DNA from 3 places in the Aureimonas sp. CAS genome. Region 2 is predicted to be linked to each of the others. Evidence: riboswitches for the same ligand, from Rfam matches in the RefSeq annotation. Region 2 holds a riboswitch; each other region holds the start of a gene.
The links. A riboswitch is a leader RNA that binds a small molecule or an ion and turns the genes downstream of it on or off. The one in region 2 is predicted to bind thiamine pyrophosphate.
Positions count from the first base shown of each region.

Region 1 (6,094 bases), 1.1 Mb from region 2:
GGTCAGGAGCGCCGCCTCGGGCAGGTTCGGCGTCACGAGGTCGGCGAGCGGCACCAGCTCGTTCCGCAGCGCGGCGACGGCCTCCTCGGCCAACAGCCGGTCGCCGGAGGTCGCCACCATCACCGGATCGAGGACGATCGGCTGATGAAGGCCTTCCAGGCAGCCGGCGATGGCGCCCACGATCTCGGCATTGGCGGCCATGCCGATCTTGATCGCATCGACGTCGAGGTCACCGAGCACGGCCCGGATCTGCCCGGTCACGATGGCGGGCGACAGGATCTCGACGGCGGAGACGCCGCGCGTGTTCTGCGCGGTGATCGCCGTCAATGCGCTGGCGCCGAAGACGCCGAGCGCCGAGAAGGCCTTGAGGTCGGCCTGGATGCCGGCGCCGCCGCCCGAATCCGAACCGGCGATGGTGAGGGCGATGGCGGTCATCGATGGTCCTTGGTCAGTGCGGCGTCCACGGCCAGCCGGAAGCGCCCGGCGGCGTCGCGCGGGTCGTCCGCCTTGAAGATGGCCGAGATCGCCGCGACGCCGGCAGCGCCGGCCGAGACGACCGCCGGCACACGTTCCAGCGTGATACCCGCGATGGCGCCGACGGGCATGTCAGCCCGCATGCGCCGCGTCAGCTTGATCAGGTGCGACAGGCCCTCCAGCCCGACGGGCGGGTCGGGATTGTCCTTCGACAGCGTCTCGAACACCCCGCCGACGCAGGCATAGTCGATCGGCGCACCGGCGGCGCGGGCGGCGTCCGCCTCGTTCTTCACCGTCGCGCCGATGATGGCGTCAGGCCCCAGAAGACGGCGCGCGGTCTCCGCGTCCATGTCTTCGCGACCGAGATGCACACCCGCCGCACCCGCCGCGAGCGCCACGTCCACGCGGTCGTTGACGACGAAGGGGACGCCGCTGTCCTTCAGCCTCGCCCGGATCGCGAAGGCGGTCTCGATCATGTCGCGCGTCGAGCCGGTCTTGTCGCGATATTGGATCAGCGTCGCGCCGCCCTCGGCGGCAAGGCGCGCCAGATTCGGCAGATCGCCCCCCGCGAGCACCCCCGCGTCGACGATGGCGTTCAGCCGGTAATCAACCTGCGGCATCGCGGACCCTCCCCGTCTTGCGACATCGCCCGGCGTGACGTTGCCGATGGCATCGAGAAGCGCGACGGCGAAGCTGCCCGGCCCCCGCGCGGTCTCGGCCGCGATCTCGGCGCAGACGCCGTAGACGGCGAGCGCGGCCGCCGCACTCTCCAGCCGCCCCTCGCCGACGACGAGGAAGCTCGCGACGAAGGCACCCGCGAGGCAGCCGGTCCCCGTCACCTTCGCCATGGTCGGATGGCCGTTCGCGACCTCGATCGACCTCGCGTCGAGAACGAGGCCGTCCACCGCGCCCGTCGTCACGCGCACGGTGCCGGCGGGCGCCTCGCCGATCACCGCCATCTCCGCGGCATTGCCCCGCACGACGGACGGTCCGAGGGCCAGAAGGCTTCGGGCGAAGTCGAGCCGCAGCGAAGAGACCTCGCAATGGACCGGATCGAGCGCCCAAGGGCGGCCGGTCGGAGAGAACGCGTCGAGCGCCAGCGCGATCGCCTCGCGGCGCGCCGGATCCAGCGTGCCGAGATTGACGAGGAGCGCGTCCGCCTTCGCGGCGAACTCGGCGACCTCGTCGTGGCTCTGCGTCATGGACGGGATGGCGCCCAGCGCCGTCAGGCCATCGGCGGTGAACTTCTGCACGACGGAATTGGTCAGGCAATGGATCCGCGGGCGCCGCTCGCGGACGCGTGTCAGCAGATCGCCCGCAAGGGAGACGAGAGCGATCAACGGACTTCAACGGCGATGTCGTCGACCGAAGGCGCCGCGTCGATCAGGCCGCTTTCCGCCATGAAGGCGCCGAAGCGCTCGTAGCGGCCCCGGTCGAGCGCGGCGGGGCGCTTGGCGAAGCGCGGCAGCGTATCGAACCAGGCCTGCCGGTTCAGCTCGTCGTCGAGATCGGGATAGGCCTGCGTGTAGAGCGCGAAGGCCTCCTCCGGATGGTTGGTCAAATAGAGCGTCGCGCGCTCGATGGCGGCGAGGAAGCGCGGCAGGCGGTCGTCCCCGATCAGGTCCTCGTGGGTGACGTAGATCAGCTCGTCATAGGCCGGCACGCCGTGCTCCTCCACGAAGAAGGCACGCCCCTCCCCGCCCGCGAGACGGATCTGCGTCAGCTCGAAATTGCGGTAGGAGCCGACCGTCGCGTCCACCTGTCCGGTCATCAGGGAGGTGGTCAGCGCGAAATTGACGTTGATCATCTCGACGTCGTCGCGGCCGAGGCCGACCGAGCCCAGCATGCGCAGGAGAAGGCCGTCCTCGAAGCCGGCCACCGAATAGCCGATACGCTTGCCCCTGAGGTCGGCGAGATCCTGAACCGGCCCGTCCTTGAGCACCGTCACCGTGTTCAGCGGCGTCTCCACCAGCGTGCCGAACCATTTCAGCGGCAGGGCAGACTGATGGTCGAGATAGAGGTTCGGCTGGTAGTGGACCGCGACGTCCGCCTGCCTGGCGGCCACGAGCCGCGGCGGCGCGGACGGGTCCGTCGGCGGGATCAGCGTCACCTCCAGCCCCTCCTCCTCGAAGTAGCCGAGCTGATCGGCGACGACGAGCGGCGCATGGTCCGGGTTCACGAACCATTCGAGGAGGACGGTCAGCTCGTCGGTCTCCTGCGCGGCGGCCGGCGCGGCGAAGAGAAGCGTCGTTGCGAGAAGGAGATGGCGCAGCATGGCGGACCTTTCGGGACGGGACATGACGATCAACCCTCCTTCGCCCAGGGGACGAGGAGGTCGGCGAGCTGATCGACGGCAAAGCGCAGGGCGAGCGTCAGGACGGCGAGGATGATGATGACGGCGAAGAGGACGTCGGTCTGGACCCGCGCATTCGCCTGCAGCATGACGAAGCCGAGACCGGCGGACGCGCCCACCCATTCGCCGATGACCGCGCCGAGCGGGGCGACGGGCGCGGCGACCCGCAGGCCCGAGACGAGGCCGGGAAGGCCCAGCGGAACGCGGATGCGCCAGAGCACGCGCCAGCGCGAGGCGCCGAGCAGCTCGGCCGATTCCAGGATTTCCTTCTCGGTCCGCCGCAGCCCGTCGGCGAAGGCGGAGGCGACCGGGAAGAAGATGATGAGCGCGGCCATCACGACCTTCGAGGCCATGCCGAAGCCGAACCAGAGGACGAGGAGCGGCGCGACCGCGAAGACCGGCAGCGCCTGGATGACGAGGATCACCGGCCAGGCGAACTGCATCGCGCCCGGTATTGCGGCGACGGCGAGCGCGATGGCGATGCCCGCCGCCGATCCGAGGAGAAGGCCGAGAACGATCTCGGCGAGCGTCACGCCGGCATGGCCGAGGAAATAGTCGTGGCGCGCGACGAGTGTCTCGAAGACCGTGACGGGCGCCGGCAGGATGAAGGGGGGCGGCGCGAAGACGGACACCCAGAGCTGCCAGAGGGCCAGCACGGTGCCGAAGCCGACCACGACGCTGAGAACGACCTGAAGGGGCTTCGACCGGCGAGGCCCACGGCGACGCGCGCGATGGCCGGGCCGCGCGCTCGGTGCGTCGGAAACCGGCGCGAAGCCGCTTCTGTGGCTGGACGAGATGCTCAACTTGGCCCGTTCCTACGCCGGCATGACCCGGATCAGGTTCAAGGGTTCGGCCAGAAGCCATCTCAGCACCCCTTCCGCGAACGGAAGAGAGGCGCACCCCTCGGATGCAGCGGATCATTGGAGGTGCGGAGCGGGCCTGTCAACAGCCCGCCGGCGGGCGGCTCAGGGCCGGAAGGTCGCCATCCGCCAGCCGAACCAGAGGAAGACGGTGCCGGTCATTCCTTTGAGCCCCCGCAGGAAACGTTGGCTGCGCATCAGCGTGCCCGTCCGGTTCAGGAGAAGGACGATGGCGGAGAACCAGAGGATGTTCGCCAGGGCATGGATCGTCGTCAGCGCGTAGCCGACCTCCGCGATGCCGGCACCCGAGCCCGCGAACTGCGGGAAGACGGAGAGGTAGAAGAGCGCGACCTTGGGGTTCAGGGCGTTGGTGACGAAGCCTTCCAGGGCGGCGGTGCCGAGCCCTCGGCGCCGCACCGGTGCGGGGGCCGCGGGCTTGAGCCCGCCTCGCCACGCCTCGAACAGCGCCTTGAGGCCGATATAGAAGAGATAGCCCGCGCCCAGCATCTTCACCACGAAGAAGGCCTCGGCCGATCGGAGGAGGATCGCCGACAGGCCGAAGATCGCGAGCGTCGAGTGAAGATAGAAGGCGGCGGCGAAGCCGGCGATGTTGGCGAAGCCGGCCGCGCGCCCGGAGACCGGAACGGTCTTCAGGATGAGGACGCCGTTCGGTCCCGGCGTCATCACGAAGAGCATGGCGACGATGGCGAAGCTTCCCAACGTGGCGAAGGTCATCCTTTCACTCCTCCGGCCGGGTGCGCGCTCAGTCCAGCGCGCGAAGCACGTCCCGCAGCGTGTCGACGATCTCCCCGACCTGGGACTCGGAGATCATCAGCGGCGGCGACAGCGCGATGATGTCGCCCGTCGTGCGGATGAGCAGCCCGCGCTCATAGGCGTCGAGGAAGGCGGAGAAGGCACGCTTGGTCGGATGGCCGGCGATCGGCGACAGTTCGACGGCGCCGATCAGCCCGACCGTGCGGATGTCGGTGACATGCGGCTCGCCCTTCAGCGTGTGCAGCGCGTCGGCGAAGATCGGCGTCATCGCCTTGGCGCGCTCGAACAAGCCCTCTTCGGCATAGGTGTCCAGCGTCGCGAGCCCGGCGGCCGCCGCGATCGGATTGCCCGAATAAGTGTAGCCGTGCGCGAACTCGATGAGGTTCTCCGGGCCGTTCATGAAGGCGTCGTGGATCTCGCCGCGCACGAAGACCGCGCCCATCGGGATCACGCCGTTGGTCAGGCCCTTGGCGGTGGTCATCAGGTCGGGCACGACGCCGAAGCGGTCGGCGGCGAAGGGCTCGCCGAGCCGGCCGAAGCCGGTGATGACCTCGTCGAAGATGAGCAGGATGCCGTGCGCGTCGCAATGCTCGCGCAGGCGCTTGAGATAGCCGGCGGGCGGCGGCAGCACGCCGGTGGAGCCGGCGACGGGCTCGACGATCACGGCCGCGATGGTGGAGGGGTCGTGCAGCTGCGCGATGCGCAGGAGGTCGTCGGCCAGTTCCGCCCCGTGCTCCGGCTCCTCGCGCGAATAGGGATTGCGGGCCGGGTCGTGCGTGTGCCGCATGTGGTCGACGCCGGTCAGGAGGGTGCCGAACATCTTGCGGTTGCCGACGATGCCGCCGACCGAGATTCCGCCGAAATTGACGCCGTGATAGCCGCGCTCGCGCCCGATCAGGCGGAAGCGCGAGCCGTCGCCCCGCGCACGGTGATAGGCGAGCGCGATCTTGAGCGCGGTCTCGACCGATTCCGAGCCCGAATTGGTGAAGAAGACGTGGTCGAGCGGCGACGGCGCGAGCGCGGACAGGCGCGAGGCCAGATCGAAGGCCTTCGGATGGCCCATCTGGAAGGCGGGCGCATAGTCGAGCTCGCCGGCCTGCCTGGCGATCGCCTCGGTGATCTTCGGCCGGCAGTGACCGGCGTTCACGCACCAGAGGCCCGCGGTGCCGTCCAGCACCTGGCGACCGTCGGCGGTGGTGTAGTGCATGTCCTTCGCACCGACGAAGAGGCGCGGATCCTTCTTGAACTGCCGGTTCGCGCTGAAGGGCATCCAGAAGGCGTCGAGATTGTTCGGCGCGACCACTCCGCCTGTCGTGGGCCTCGACATCTCGTTCATCGCGTCTCTCCTGAAAAGGGCCGCGCCGAAGGGGCGCGACCCACGCTAGAGGGATGCGAGCGAGGCGGTCAAGCGGTCGTGATCAGCGACGCCGCCTCTTCGCACTGTCATTGCCATCCTGACCCGGAGGCGTCTCTCGGCTGATCGCTCCGGCCTTCTTGCGCGAGGGGGCACCGCCTTCGTCGCCGAGATCGGTCAGCCCGGGCACCTCGCCGTGGCTGGTCGCCGCGATCGCGGGCTCGACGGGCTCGGAAACCGTCTCCTCGACCGGCTTGAGCGCCGCCTGTCCGGCGCCAT
Region 1 is NZ_CM187563.1:2,854,453-2,860,546, forward strand. Features, by position in the region: gene thiD (bifunctional hydroxymethylpyrimidine kinase/phosphomethylpyrimidine kinase) at 1-435, opposite strand, end outside; gene thiE (thiamine phosphate synthase) at 432-1,814, opposite strand; gene AC6R2M_RS13660 (ABC transporter substrate-binding protein) at 1,811-2,749, opposite strand; gene AC6R2M_RS13665 (ABC transporter permease) at 2,779-3,501, opposite strand; TPP riboswitch at 3,623-3,741, opposite strand; gene AC6R2M_RS13670 (LysE family translocator) at 3,793-4,422, opposite strand; gene aptA (omega-aminotransferase AptA) at 4,451-5,788, opposite strand; gene AC6R2M_RS13680 (DUF2934 domain-containing protein) at 5,880-6,094, opposite strand, start outside.
Region 1: linked by a shared signal. The riboswitch ahead of AC6R2M_RS13665 (ABC transporter permease) and the one ahead of AC6R2M_RS01850 (TenA family protein) in region 2 are both predicted to bind thiamine pyrophosphate.

Region 2 (6,094 bases):
GCGAGACCACGGTCTCGATCGGGCGCGAGAAACCCGGCCGGGGAGGCCGCAACACCGAATTCCTGCTCGCGCTCGCCGTCGCGCTGAACGGAATGGAGAGCGTCCACGCCATCGCGGGCGACACGGACGGCATCGACGGGACCGAGGACGCGGCCGGCGCTCTGGTGACGCCCGACACGCTGGCGCGCGCCAGAGCCGCCGGGCTCGACCCGGCGGCATTCCTCGGCCGGCACGACAGCTACTCGCTGTTCGGCGCCATCGGCGATCTCGTGACGACCGGGCCGACGCTGACGAACGTCAACGACCTGCGCGCGATCCTGGTCCTTTGAGGATCCTCAGGTCGCGGGCTCGGCCGTGCCGTTCTCGACCGTCCGACCGTCGCCGATGACCTGACCGGCGCGCCGGGGCTTGGTCAGCGGTGCCGGAACCGGCGCGTTGCCGCGCATCAGATCGGTGCCGGCATAGATGCCGGAGGCGAGTTGCAGATCGAAGCGCTCGGCGTCGCGTCGCCGCACGTCCTCGGCGATCTCCTCCACCACCTCCTCCGGCGTTCCCAGCCGGCGAAGCGCCTCGGCGCCGAACATCATGGCTGACTCGAAGGTCTCGCGGATCTGGTAGTCGACGCCGGCCTGCACGAGCTTCAGCGAATGACCCCGGTCGAAGGCCCGCGCGAAGACCTTGGCGTGCGGGAACTCCGTCTCCAGAAGCTCGACGATCCGGTCGGCCGTCTCGGGCCGATCGACACATACGAGAACGGCCTCCGCCCGGCCCGCACCCGAGGCATGCAGCGTGTCGAGGCGCGTGCCGTCGCCGTAATAGACCTTGAAGCCGAAGCGGGCGGCCGCCTCGATCATCTCCACGTCGTTCTCGATGATGGAAATGTCGATGCCGCGCGCGAGCAGCGACTGCGCCGCCACCTGCGCGAACCGGCCGAAGCCGATGATGAGGACGCGGCCCTCCAGGTCGGAGGCCTCGTCGACCCCGTCCAGCGAGACCGTTTCGGCCGGCATGAGCCGCGCGAGCGCCATGGACCAGAACGGCGTCAGCGCCATGGAGATGATGACGGTCGCGGTGAAGATCGCGTTGGTCTGCCCGTCGAAGATGCCGCTCGCGACCGCCGCCGAATAGAGCACGAAGGCGAACTCGCCGCCCTGCGCGAAATGGGCGACGCGCGCGACCGCCGCCCGGTTGGCCGAGCCGAAGAGCCGCGCGACGGCGTAGATGCCGATGCCCTTCACGATCACGAAGAGGACGACGAAGAGAAGGATCGTCGGCCATTGCGCGGCGATGACCGCGAGGTCGAGCGACATGCCGACGGCGAGGAAGAAGAGCCCGAGGAGGATGCCCCGGAAGGGCTCGATGTCGGTTTCCAGCTGATGCTTGAAGGTCGACTCGGACAGGAAGACGCCCGCCAGGAAGGCGCCCATCGCCATGGAGAGGCCGCCGAGATCCATGAGGAGCGCAGCGCCGAGGACGACGAGGAGCGCGGCGGCCGTCATCACCTCGCGGGCGCGGGCTCTGGCGAGGACCGCGAACATGGGATCGAGCAGATAGCGGCCCGCCAGCACCAGGGCGACGAGCGCGCCGCCGGCGAGCGCCAGCTCCTGCCAGAGCGGTGCGCCGTTGTCGGTCTCGCGCGGGCCGATGAAGGCGACGATGGCGAGCAGCGGCACGATCGCCAGATCCTCCAGAAGCAGGATCGAGACGCCCTTCTGTCCCTCGGGCGTGCCGAGCAGGCCCTCGTCCTCGAGCATCTGCATGACGACGGCGGTGGAGGAGAGGACGAAGCCCAGGCCGGCGACGAAGGCGACCGGGGTCGGCAGGCCGAACGCCATGCCCGCGATCGTCAGGAGGAAGCCGCAGAGCGCGACCTGCGCCAGGCCCAGCCCGAAGATCTGCCGGCGCAGCGCCCAGAGGCGCGCCGGCTCCATCTCCAGCCCGATGATGAAGAGCAGCATGATGACGCCGAACTCGGCGAAGTGGAGGACGCCTTCCGGCTCGGCGAAGAGGCCGAGGCCGAACGGGCCGATGATCAGCCCGGCGGTGAAATAGCCGAGGACCGGCCCCAGTCCGAGACGTTTGAAGATCGGCACCGCGACGACGCCCGCCGCCAGAAGCGCCACCACCTGGACGAGCCCGACCCCGTCGCCGCCTTCGACCGCCATGCCACCCTCGCTGCTCGCCCCGACCTTGGCTTACTCCCTTCGGGCCGGGGCGGGCAAACGCTCTCGTCTCAGGGCCGGTAGGCGGCGTCGAAGAAGGCGCATTCGAGCTTGACCGCACGGGTGAAGACATCGCGCGCGGCGCCCTCCTCGGCCGGTCCGACACGGTCGAGCTCGGACCGCAGGAACGCGACGAAGTCCCGGAAGGCCTCGTTGTCGTGCAGCGTGATCCATTCGGCATGGACGAAGCTCTGCGGATAGGCGCCCTTCGCCTTCAACGCCCATTCCAGATAGGACCATTCGGCGACGCACAGGACCGAAAGAGCGACCGCATAGGAGCGCGTCTCGGCCGCCTCGCGCATGATCGCCTTGAAGCCGGCGGTCGGGGCCGTGTCCGGCGCGCCCTCGCGCTCTTGCCTCGTGACGCCGAGCGCCTCGAAGGAGCGCTCGAAATAGGTGTTCTCCTCGCCGGAGATCATGCCGCCGAAGCGCGCGAAGCGAAGGCGCGCGTCGAAGCCGTCGGCGCTGGCCTGCGCGGCCCCCAGCAGCATGAGGAAGCTGTCCAGAAAGCGGTGGTCCTGGACGAGATAGCGGGACATGACCTCCGGCGCGATCGTGCCGGCGATCAGCTCGTCCACGAAGCGGTGGGAGATCGTCGCCTCCCAGTCCTCCCGCGCGGCGTCCCTCAAGGTCTCGGTGAAGCGTGTGGTCATCGGCTCTCGTCCCTCGTTTGGCCGGACGCACCGGCGCGAGGGGGACGACGCGCCGCCTTCGCCCAAACGGCGAAGCGCGCGAGTTCCGTTCCTACGCCGGCATGACCCGGATCAGGTTCAAGGGTTCGGCGTCACGCCGTCTCAGCCCTCTCGTCCCGCGGACGGGAGGGCACCCCTCGGAAGATGGGGAGAGGATGGGCGGGCCGGAGCCCGCCGTCAAGCTCGGATCACCCGCTCAGATGCGGCCTTCCTCGACGCCGTGGCAGGCGACGACGACGCCGTCCTGCGGCTTCATGAGCGGCGCCTCGCGCCGGCAGCGATCGTTGGCGTGCGGGCAGCGCGGGTGGAAGAAGCACCCCGAGGGCGGCGAGATCGGGTTCGGGATCTCGCCCTTCACCGGCGTCCGCTCGCGGCCCGTCATCTCCATGTCGGGCACGGAATCGAGAAGCGAGCGCGTGTAGGGATGCCGCGCGTTCTCGAACAGGCGCTTGGGCGGCGCGATCTCGCACAGGCGCCCGAGATAAAGGACGCCCACCTCGTCGGCCATGTAGTTCACGACCGCCAGATTGTGGCTGATGAAGAGGTAGGTCAGCCCGAACTCGTCCTGCAGATCCCGCATCAGGTTGAGGATCTGCGCCTGCACCGAGACGTCGAGCGCGGAGGTCGGCTCGTCGCAGACGATGAACTCGGGCTTGTTGGCGAGCGCGCGGGCGATGCAGATGCGCTGGCGCTGGCCGCCGGAGAACTGATGCGGATATTTCAGCCCGTCCTCCGGGCTGAGCTTCACCGTCTCCAGGAGCCGGCCGACCTCGGCGTCGATCTCCTTGGACGTGGTCGCGATGCCGTAGGTCTTGAGCGGCTCGGCGATGATGTCGCGGACGCGCCAGCGCGGGTTCAGCGAGGCGTAGGGGTCCTGGAAGATCATCTGGAAGCGGCGGCGCAGCTCGCCGAGCCTGCGGGCGTTGCCCTTGTCCCAGATGTCGACCTCGTCGAACTTCACCTCGCCGCGCGTCGGCTCGATGAGGCCGACGACCATGCGCGCGATGGTCGACTTGCCCGAACCCGACTCGCCGACGAGGGCGAAGGTCTTGCCCTTCTCGATGTGCAGCGTGACGTCGTCGACGGCCTTCACGCTCTGGCGCCCCTTGCGCTCGATGACGCGGTTCAGCCAGGGCGCGGAGACGTCGAACTCGCGCGAGAGGTGATCGACTTTCAGAAGCGCGCTCATTGCGTCGCGTCTCCATGCAGGAAGCAGGCGACATGCGTGGCGCCCACATGGTTGAGGCCCGGCCGCTTCTGCGAACAGACCGGCATCTCGTGCTCGCAGCGCGGGTGGAAGGCGCAGCCGTTCGGGATGCGGTTGAGGCGCGGCATGGCGCCGGGGATCTGCTTCAGGCGGTCGTCGTCGCCCGCCAGCGACGGGATCGAGCCCATCAGGCCGGAGGTGTAGGGGTGCAGCGGGCGCTGGAGCATGTCCTTGACCGGCCCCACCTCGGCGATGCGCCCGGCATAGAGGACCGCGACCCGGTCGGCGGCTTCCGCGATGACGCCCATGTCGTGCGTGATCAGGATGGCCGAGGTGCCGCGCTCGGCGCAGACCTTCTTGAAGACCGCGATGATCTGCGCCTGCAGCGAGACGTCGAGCGCCGTCGTCGGCTCGTCGGCGACGATGAACTCGGGCTCGGCGCAGAGCGCGAGCGCGATGACGACGCGCTGGCGCATGCCGCCCGAGAACTGGTGCGGATAGGAATCCACGCGCTGCTTCGGTGCCGGAATGCCGACATCGGCCAGAAGCTCGATCGCCCGTTCGCGCGCCTTCGCCTCGCTCATCGGAAGATGGGTGCGGATCGTCTCGATGAGCTGTTCGCCCACCGTGTAGAGCGGGTTCAGGCTCGTCAGCGGGTCCTGGAAGACCATGCCGATGCGCTTGCCGCGCAGGCGCCGCATCTCCTCCTCCGGGAGGTTGTCGATGCGCTGGCCCTTGAGCAGGATCTCGCCGCCGGCAACGCGCCCGGGCGGATCGATCAGGCCGATGATCGCCGAGCCGGTGATCGACTTGCCGGCCCCGGACTCGCCGACGACGCCGAGGATCTCCCCCGGCGCGACGTCGAAGGACACCTTGTCGATCGCCCGCAGCACGCCGCGGCGCGTGGGAAACTCGACGACGAGGTCCTTCAGCGAGATGACGGGCGTCGCTGTGGCGGTCTTGGCGGCCGTCGTGTCGATGACGGCGCTCATTTCGCCAGCCTCGGGTTCAGCGCCTCGCGCAGCCAGTCGCCGAGGAGGTTGATCGAGAGGGCCAGGGCCAGCAGGGTCAGGGACGGGAACAGGAGGATCCACCATTCGCCGGAGAAGAGGAAGCCTTGCCCGATGCGGATCAGCGTACCGAGCGAGGGCTGGGTCGGCGGAACGCCGACACCCAGGAAGGAGAGCGTCGATTCCGAGATGATCGCGAGCGCCAGCGAGATGGTGGCGATGACGAGGATCGGCTCGGTGACGTTGGGCAGGACGTGGCGGAACATGATCGCGAAGGGCTTGCGCCCGATCAGCATGGCCGCCTGCACGTATTCCTTGTTCTTCTGCACCAGCGTCGCGCCGCGCACGGTGCGCGCATACTGCACCCAGTCCGACAGGCCGATGGCGACGATCAGGACATAGACCGCCATGGTCTCGCGGTACTGCGGCGGCAGGAAGCCGCGCGCGATGCCGAAGATCAGAAGCGCGATCAGGATCACCGGGAAGGAGAGCTGCACGTCGGCGATGCGCATGATGATGGCGTCGGTGCGCCCGCCGACATAGCCGGCCAGAAGCCCGAGCGAGACGCCGAGGACGAGGCTGAAGGCCACCGCCGAGAAGCCGACGAAGAGCGAGACCCTGGAGCCGTAGAGGATGGCCGAAAAGATGTCGCGGCCCTGATTGTCCGTCCCCATCAGGAAGGTCTGGCCGGTGAACTGGTTCGGCGTCATCGGCGGCGTGAAGCCGTTCATCAGATTGATGCCGCGGCCGTCGAATGGGTTGGTCGGCGCGATCCACGGAGCGAGCAGCGCCGAGCCGAGGAGGAGCAGGACGACCAGCGCCGCGATGATGGTGACCGGCGAGGTGCGGAAGGAATAGCCGAGATCGCTGTCCCAGGCGCGGTACAGGATCGACCGCTCCTTGGGAGACGGAACGGGCTTTGCGGTATCGGACATGGGGTCGGTTCCTATTTCGCCGTGCCGG
Region 2 is NZ_CM187563.1:381,833-387,926, reverse strand. Features, by position in the region: gene AC6R2M_RS01860 (glycerate kinase type-2 family protein) at 1-329, shown strand, start outside; gene AC6R2M_RS01855 (monovalent cation:proton antiporter-2 (CPA2) family protein) at 336-2,165, opposite strand; gene AC6R2M_RS01850 (TenA family protein) at 2,234-2,875, opposite strand; TPP riboswitch at 2,947-3,062, opposite strand; gene AC6R2M_RS01845 (ABC transporter ATP-binding protein) at 3,111-4,103, opposite strand; gene AC6R2M_RS01840 (ABC transporter ATP-binding protein) at 4,100-5,113, opposite strand; gene AC6R2M_RS01835 (ABC transporter permease) at 5,110-6,066, opposite strand; gene AC6R2M_RS01830 (ABC transporter permease) at 6,078-6,094, opposite strand, start outside.

Region 3 (6,094 bases), 100 kb from region 2:
CGGCAGCTGGTTCGAGGCGGGGAACCGCGTCGCGCTCGCCGATCTCCTGGAGAACCTGCCGGTCGCGCTTTTGATGAGCTTCGACCGGGGCTGAGACCCGTCTTCTGCCGCTGTTGACACGGTCCAGGCTTGGAGCGTTCTATACGCAAAGTGCGTAAGCGAGATCGCGGTCGGTGCGCAACGACATCACGTTCGTTCTCGACGAGACTCTGAGCGACGATCCGATCTTCACGGTATCGATCGTCACACCGCTCGGAACGCTCGGCTTGATAGCGGAGATCATGTTCGAGAATGGCGTGGTCGAGTTGCGAGGGCTGCATATCGGTGGTGATCCCGCAACCGAATGGGGTTGGTCGCGGCTGAGAACCATCGCACGCTGGGCAACGGAGGTGCTGGATGTCGACGAAATCGTCGTTGTTGGCGCGATTCGGACCTCGGGTGCAAATCCGGGCCGCCGACCCGGTCGATACAGGATCCGCCGTCCGCCTCGCACTGCGCCGGATCCCGAATGTACGCCTTGACAGTCCGACGGCTGCTCGGGCGCTGGCCCGTCGCCACCTTTCCATTCGGGCCGCTCATTCGACGCTGACGGATCTCGTGGATCACGGTGACGCTTATGTCACGGTGCCGCGAGTGGAAGATCTTGCCCGCCTCCGGGCGGAACTCGCCGAGGCGGGCGTGCAGATGCGGCGACATGCGCCTGACCGCCTGGACGTGCGTCTGGTCCGACAGAACACGGGCCTGTCTCAAAGTGCCTTCGCCGTGCGCTTCGGACTGGACGAGGCGACCCTGCGCAACTGGGAGCAGGGGCGTTCCGAGCCGGGGCTTGCGGCCATGACGCTGCTCTGGACGATCCACCGCAACCCGGAAGCAGTTGTCAGCTCGATCGACATGGACGGCGACGAACCCCGTTCCAAAGGGGCGACCTCCTGAGACCGTCGCACGAACTGAGCCAGGCCGGAGGAGGATGAGGGCCGAAGCATGGCGGCGGTCGATCATCTTTCGTCACAGGCGGTGCGAGAATCGTGACCCTTCGCGGCGCGTTTCCGCTTGCTCAGCCTTCCTTGGTTAAGGCTTTTTAAGCTCCGGTCCGGTAGTCTCCCGGCCAAGCCGACACTGCCCTTTGAACGACCCCTGTCCCGCTCCCTGCGCGGGACCTCGATCGCCCGATCGCGCGAGCCGGCCTCTTCACATCCAGCCTCGTCGTCGGTGCCATGCAGACCGGAATCCTTCTCGCGTTCCTCGCCTACCTCGCCTATGCCTGCTCGGACGCCGCCGCCAAGGCGCTCGGGCACCAGATGTCGGTCTTCCAGATCGGCTTCTCCATCTCCCTGATCGCGCTCGTCCTCTGCCTCCTGTCGAAGCGCTCGGACGTCTCCTGGCGCACGATCGCCAGCCCGAAGCGGCCCGGCCTCGTCGCGCTGCGGGCCGCCAGCGGCACCTTCGGCGGCATCTGCGCGGTCGTCGCCTTCACCACGCTGCCGCTGGCCGAAGCCTACGCGCTCATCTTTCTCCTGCCGCTCGTCGCCGCGCTGCTCTCGCGGGTGATCCTGCGCGAAAGCGTCACGATGGGCCGGTGGCTTGCCTTGTTCGGCGGGCTCATCGGCGTGCTTCTCGTCGTGCGACCGGGGTTCCAGGAGGTCTCGTTCGGCCATCTGGCGGGCCTTGGCTGCGCGCTGTCGGGCGCGACCAACGTCATTCTCCTGCGCACGCTCGGCCCGGTCGAGAACCGGCTGACGCTGATCGGCTCGGTCCTCGGCCTCGCGACCCTCGTCAACGGCGCCGCAATGATCCCGAGCTTCACCGTTCCGAGCCTGGACCTCCTGCCGATCCTCCTCTTCGGCGGCGTCAGCGCGGGCATCGGCCATCTCGCCATGGTGATGGGTGCGCGATTGGCGCCCGCGAGCCGCATCGCGCCGACGCAATATTCGCAGATCGTCTGGGCGAGCCTCTTCGGCGCGGTCCTGTTCGGGGAGTTCCCCGATCCGCTCGCCGTCACCGGCATGGCGCTGGTCGGCTTCTTCGGCATGCTGACGCTCGCGCCCGAACGGACGGCGCCGCGCCGCCCGCTCTTCAAGCGCCTTCGCGGCAACCGCGTCGCCTGAGGTCGGAGCGGCCTTCGGCCGGTCCGACCTGTTTTCTCTGCGCATCAGGCCTTCCGAAGCCATCAGACGGCTTCGGGCCGATGCTTCCGTCTATTCCGCGGCCTGCCGGGCGAAGACGGCACGGCCCTCCATCGGGGTCGAGGCCTGCGCCCCGGCGCGGGGCGTCATCATCCCCGCCTCGAACGCGGTCCGCCCGGCCTCCACCGATGCCTTAAACGCGCCCGCCATCGCGACCGGATCGCCGGACCCCGCGACGGCCGTGTTGAGGAGCACGGCATCGTAGCCGAGCTCCATCACGGCGGCCGCGTGGCTCGGCCGCCCGATCCCAGCATCGACGATCAGCGGCACCTCCGGGAAGGCCGTCCGCATCGCCCTCAGCGACGCCGGGTCGAGCAGGCCGGCGCCCGAGCCGATGGGTGCGCACAGCGGCATCAGGAGTTCGCAGCCGGCTCGCAGCAGATGCTCGGCGACGACGAGGTCCGCGCTCGTATAGGGGAAGACCTTGAAGCCCTCGGCGACGAGAATGCGGGCGGCGTCTACCGTGCCGACGACGTCGGGCTGCAGCGTGTCCTCGCGCCCGATCACCTCCAGCTTGATCCAGTCCGTGCCGAAGATCTCGCGCGACATTTGCGCGGTCGAGACCGCGTCCTCGACGGTGAAGCATCCGGCCGTGTTCGGAAGGATCCTGAGGTCCAGCCGTTCGATCATCGCCATCAGGGCTTCGCCGGCCCGCCCGTTCGCGGTGTCGCGCCGCACCGACAGGGTGACGACCCTCGTGCCGGAAGCGGAGAGGGCGGCTTCGAGGACGTCCGGGCCGGGATAGCGCGCGGTGCCGAGGAGAAGGCGCGAGGAGAGTTCGGTTCCGTAGAGCGTCAGCATGGCCTCAGCCCCCCTGCATGGGCGACAGGATTTCGATCCGGTCCCCGGCTTCGATCGTGCGGCCGCCCCACTCGGCCCGACGCACGAGCTCGCCATTGACGGCGGTGCCGATGAAGGGGCTTTCGAAGCCGAGTTCGCTGAGGAGCGCTTCGAGCGTATGGGCGTGGACGCTCTGCGCCGTTCCGTTCACGACGATTTCGGTCGGGACGCTTCTCGCCTGAACGGGCTGGGATGCGGATGGCATGGGGCTCTCCTTCGCGGTTCGCGATCCGAGCCCTTGCGGCGGAAGGGGAGGGCGGCGTTTCGGTTCGTTCGATCCGGTCGGCCTCGTCACCGTCCCTCCGCCAGCATGAACTGGATCAGGTTCGAAGGGTCCCCGCGCCGCCGTTTCCGGCCCCGCGGCATCTCAGCCCCTCGGCATGGGGCACCCCTGGTGTCGGTTCAGAGGTGAGGCCGACGCCCCGTGCTGTCAACCCGGACGAGGCTTGAGGGCGAGCAAACCGGCGTTACGTTCCGGCCCGGTTCGACACGGCGTCCGCCAGCCGGGCGCGCGAGAGAGGAGGCCCCGATGGCCAAGATGATCCATTCGATGATCCGCGTCGCCGACGAGGCGCGCTCGATCGACTTCTACGATCGTGCCTTCGGGCTCGAGGTCGCCGACCGTTTCGCCTTCGACGGTTTCACGTTGATCTATCTCTCGAACCCGGAGACGGGCTTCGAGCTGGAGCTGACCGTGAACGAGGGGCGGGGCGGCTACGATCTCGGCAATGGCTATGGCCATCTCGCCGTCTCGGTCGAGGACATCGAGGCGGAGCACGAGCGCCAGAGGCGCGAAGGCCTTGCCGTCGGCGATCTGAAGACGCTGTCGCATCCGAGCGGTTTCTCGGCGCGGTTCTTCTTCGTCACCGATCCGGACGGCTACAAGATCGAGGTGCTGCAGCGCGGCGGACGCTTCCTCTGAGAGCGTCGGCCGGGCGGCCATAGCCTTCCGATCCGGGGTCCGGCGCCCATGTTGCGTTGCAACGAGGAGCGGCGTGTCTATAGTTTCGGGATCGAACGCGTTTGGGGGAGCGTGGCATGCCGATATCGAAGATTCTCGTCGCCAATCGTTCGGAGATCGCGATCCGCGTCTTCCGGGCGGCGAACGAGCTGGGTCTGAAGACGGTCGCGATCTGGGCCGAGGAGGACAAGGTCGCGCTGCACCGCTTCAAGGCGGACGAAAGCTGGCAGGTGGGGCGCGGCCCGCATCTGCGGCGCGAGATGGGCCCGATCGAGAGCTATCTGTCGATCGAGGAGATCATGCGGGTCGCCCGGCTTTCGGGCGCGGACGCGATCCATCCGGGCTACGGCCTCCTGTCCGAGAGCCCGGAGTTCGCCGAGGCCTGCGCCGAGAACGGCATCGTCTTCATCGGCCCGAGCCCGGAGACCATGCGTCGTCTCGGCAACAAGGTCGCCGCGCGCAATCTCGCCATCGAGCTCGGCGTGCCGGTGGTGCCGGCGACCGATCCCCTGCCGGACGACATGGAGGAGGTGAAGCGCCTCGCGGCGGAGATCGGCTATCCGGTGATGCTCAAGGCCTCCTGGGGCGGGGGCGGGCGCGGCATGCGCGCCATCCGGCAGGAGCAGGACCTCGTCCGCGAGGTGACCGAGGGCAAGCGCGAGGCCAAGGCCGCCTTCGGCAAGGACGAGGTCTATCTGGAGAAACTCGTCGAACGCGCCCGCCATGTCGAGGTGCAGGTGCTCGGCGACACCCACGGCAACGCCGTCCACCTCTTCGAGCGCGACTGCTCCATCCAGCGGCGCAACCAGAAGGTCGTGGAGCGCGCGCCCGCGCCCTACCTCTCCGACGAGAAGCGCGCCGAGCTCTGCGGCCACGCGCTGAAGATCGCGCAGGCGACGAACTATGTCGGCGCCGGAACGGTCGAGTTCCTGCAGGACGCCGACACCGGCGCCTTCTACTTCATCGAGGTGAATCCGCGCATCCAGGTGGAGCACACGGTCACCGAGGAGGTGACCGGCATCGACATCGTCAAGGCGCAGATCCACATCCTCGACGGGCATGCCATCGGCACCCCGGAATCGGGCGTGCCGGCGCAGGGCGACATCAAGCTGAACGGCCACGCGCTCCAGTGCCGCATCACCACCGAGGACCCCGAGCACAACTTCATTCCCGACTACGGCCGCATCACCGCCTATCGCGGGGCGACCGGCTTCGGCATCCGGCTCGACGGCGGCACGGCCTATTCCGGCGCGGTCATCACGCGGTTCTACGATCCGCTTCTGGAGAAGGTGACGGCCTGGGCGCCGTCGGCCGAGGAGGCGCGCTCGCGCATGGACCGGGCGCTGCGCGAGTTCCGCATCCGGGGCGTCGCGACCAATCTGACCTTCCTGGAAGCCATCATCCGGCACGGGAAGTTCCGCGACCTCTCCTACACGACGCGCTTCATCGACACGACGCCGGAGCTCTTCGCGCAGGTGAAGCGCCGCGACCGCGCGACGAAGCTCCTGACCTATCTGGCCGACGTGACCGTCAACGGTCATCCCGAGACGAAGGGCCGGGCCAAGCCTCCCGCCGATGCGAGAAAGCCCGTCGCGCCGCTCTTCGACGCAGCCATCGCGGAGGGCTCGCGCCAGCGGCTGGAGGCGCTGGGCGCGAAGGGCTTCGCCGACTGGATGCTGGCGCAGCGTCAGGTTCTCGTGACCGACACGACCATGCGCGACGGCCACCAGTCGCTGCTCGCCACGCGCATGCGCACCCACGACATCGCGGGGATCGCCGAATCCTATGCGCGCGGCCTGCCGCAGCTCCTCTCGCTCGAATGCTGGGGCGGAGCGACCTTCGACGTCGCCATGCGCTTTCTGACCGAAGACCCGTGGGAGCGGCTCGCGCTGGTGCGCGACAAGGCGCCCAACATCCTCCTGCAGATGCTGCTGCGCGGCTCCAACGGCGTCGGCTACACCAACTACGCCGACAATGTCGTCAAGACCTTCGTCGCCGAGGCGGCGAAGGGCGGGGTCGATCTCTTCCGCGTCTTCGACTGCCTGAACTGGGTGGAGAACATGCGCGTCTCGATCGACGCGGTGGCCGAGTCCGGCAAGCTCTGCGAGGG
Region 3 is NZ_CM187563.1:485,658-491,751, forward strand. Features, by position in the region: gene treY (malto-oligosyltrehalose synthase) at 1-94, shown strand, start outside; gene AC6R2M_RS02225 (hypothetical protein) at 174-521, shown strand; gene AC6R2M_RS02230 (helix-turn-helix domain-containing protein) at 634-933, shown strand; gene AC6R2M_RS02235 (DMT family transporter) at 1,215-2,105, shown strand; gene AC6R2M_RS02240 (thiazole synthase) at 2,196-2,984, opposite strand; gene thiS (sulfur carrier protein ThiS) at 2,989-3,228, opposite strand; TPP riboswitch at 3,303-3,426, opposite strand; gene AC6R2M_RS02250 (VOC family protein) at 3,553-3,945, shown strand; gene pyc (pyruvate carboxylase) at 4,062-6,094, shown strand, end outside.
Region 3: linked by a shared signal. The riboswitch ahead of thiS (sulfur carrier protein ThiS) and the one ahead of AC6R2M_RS01850 (TenA family protein) in region 2 are both predicted to bind thiamine pyrophosphate.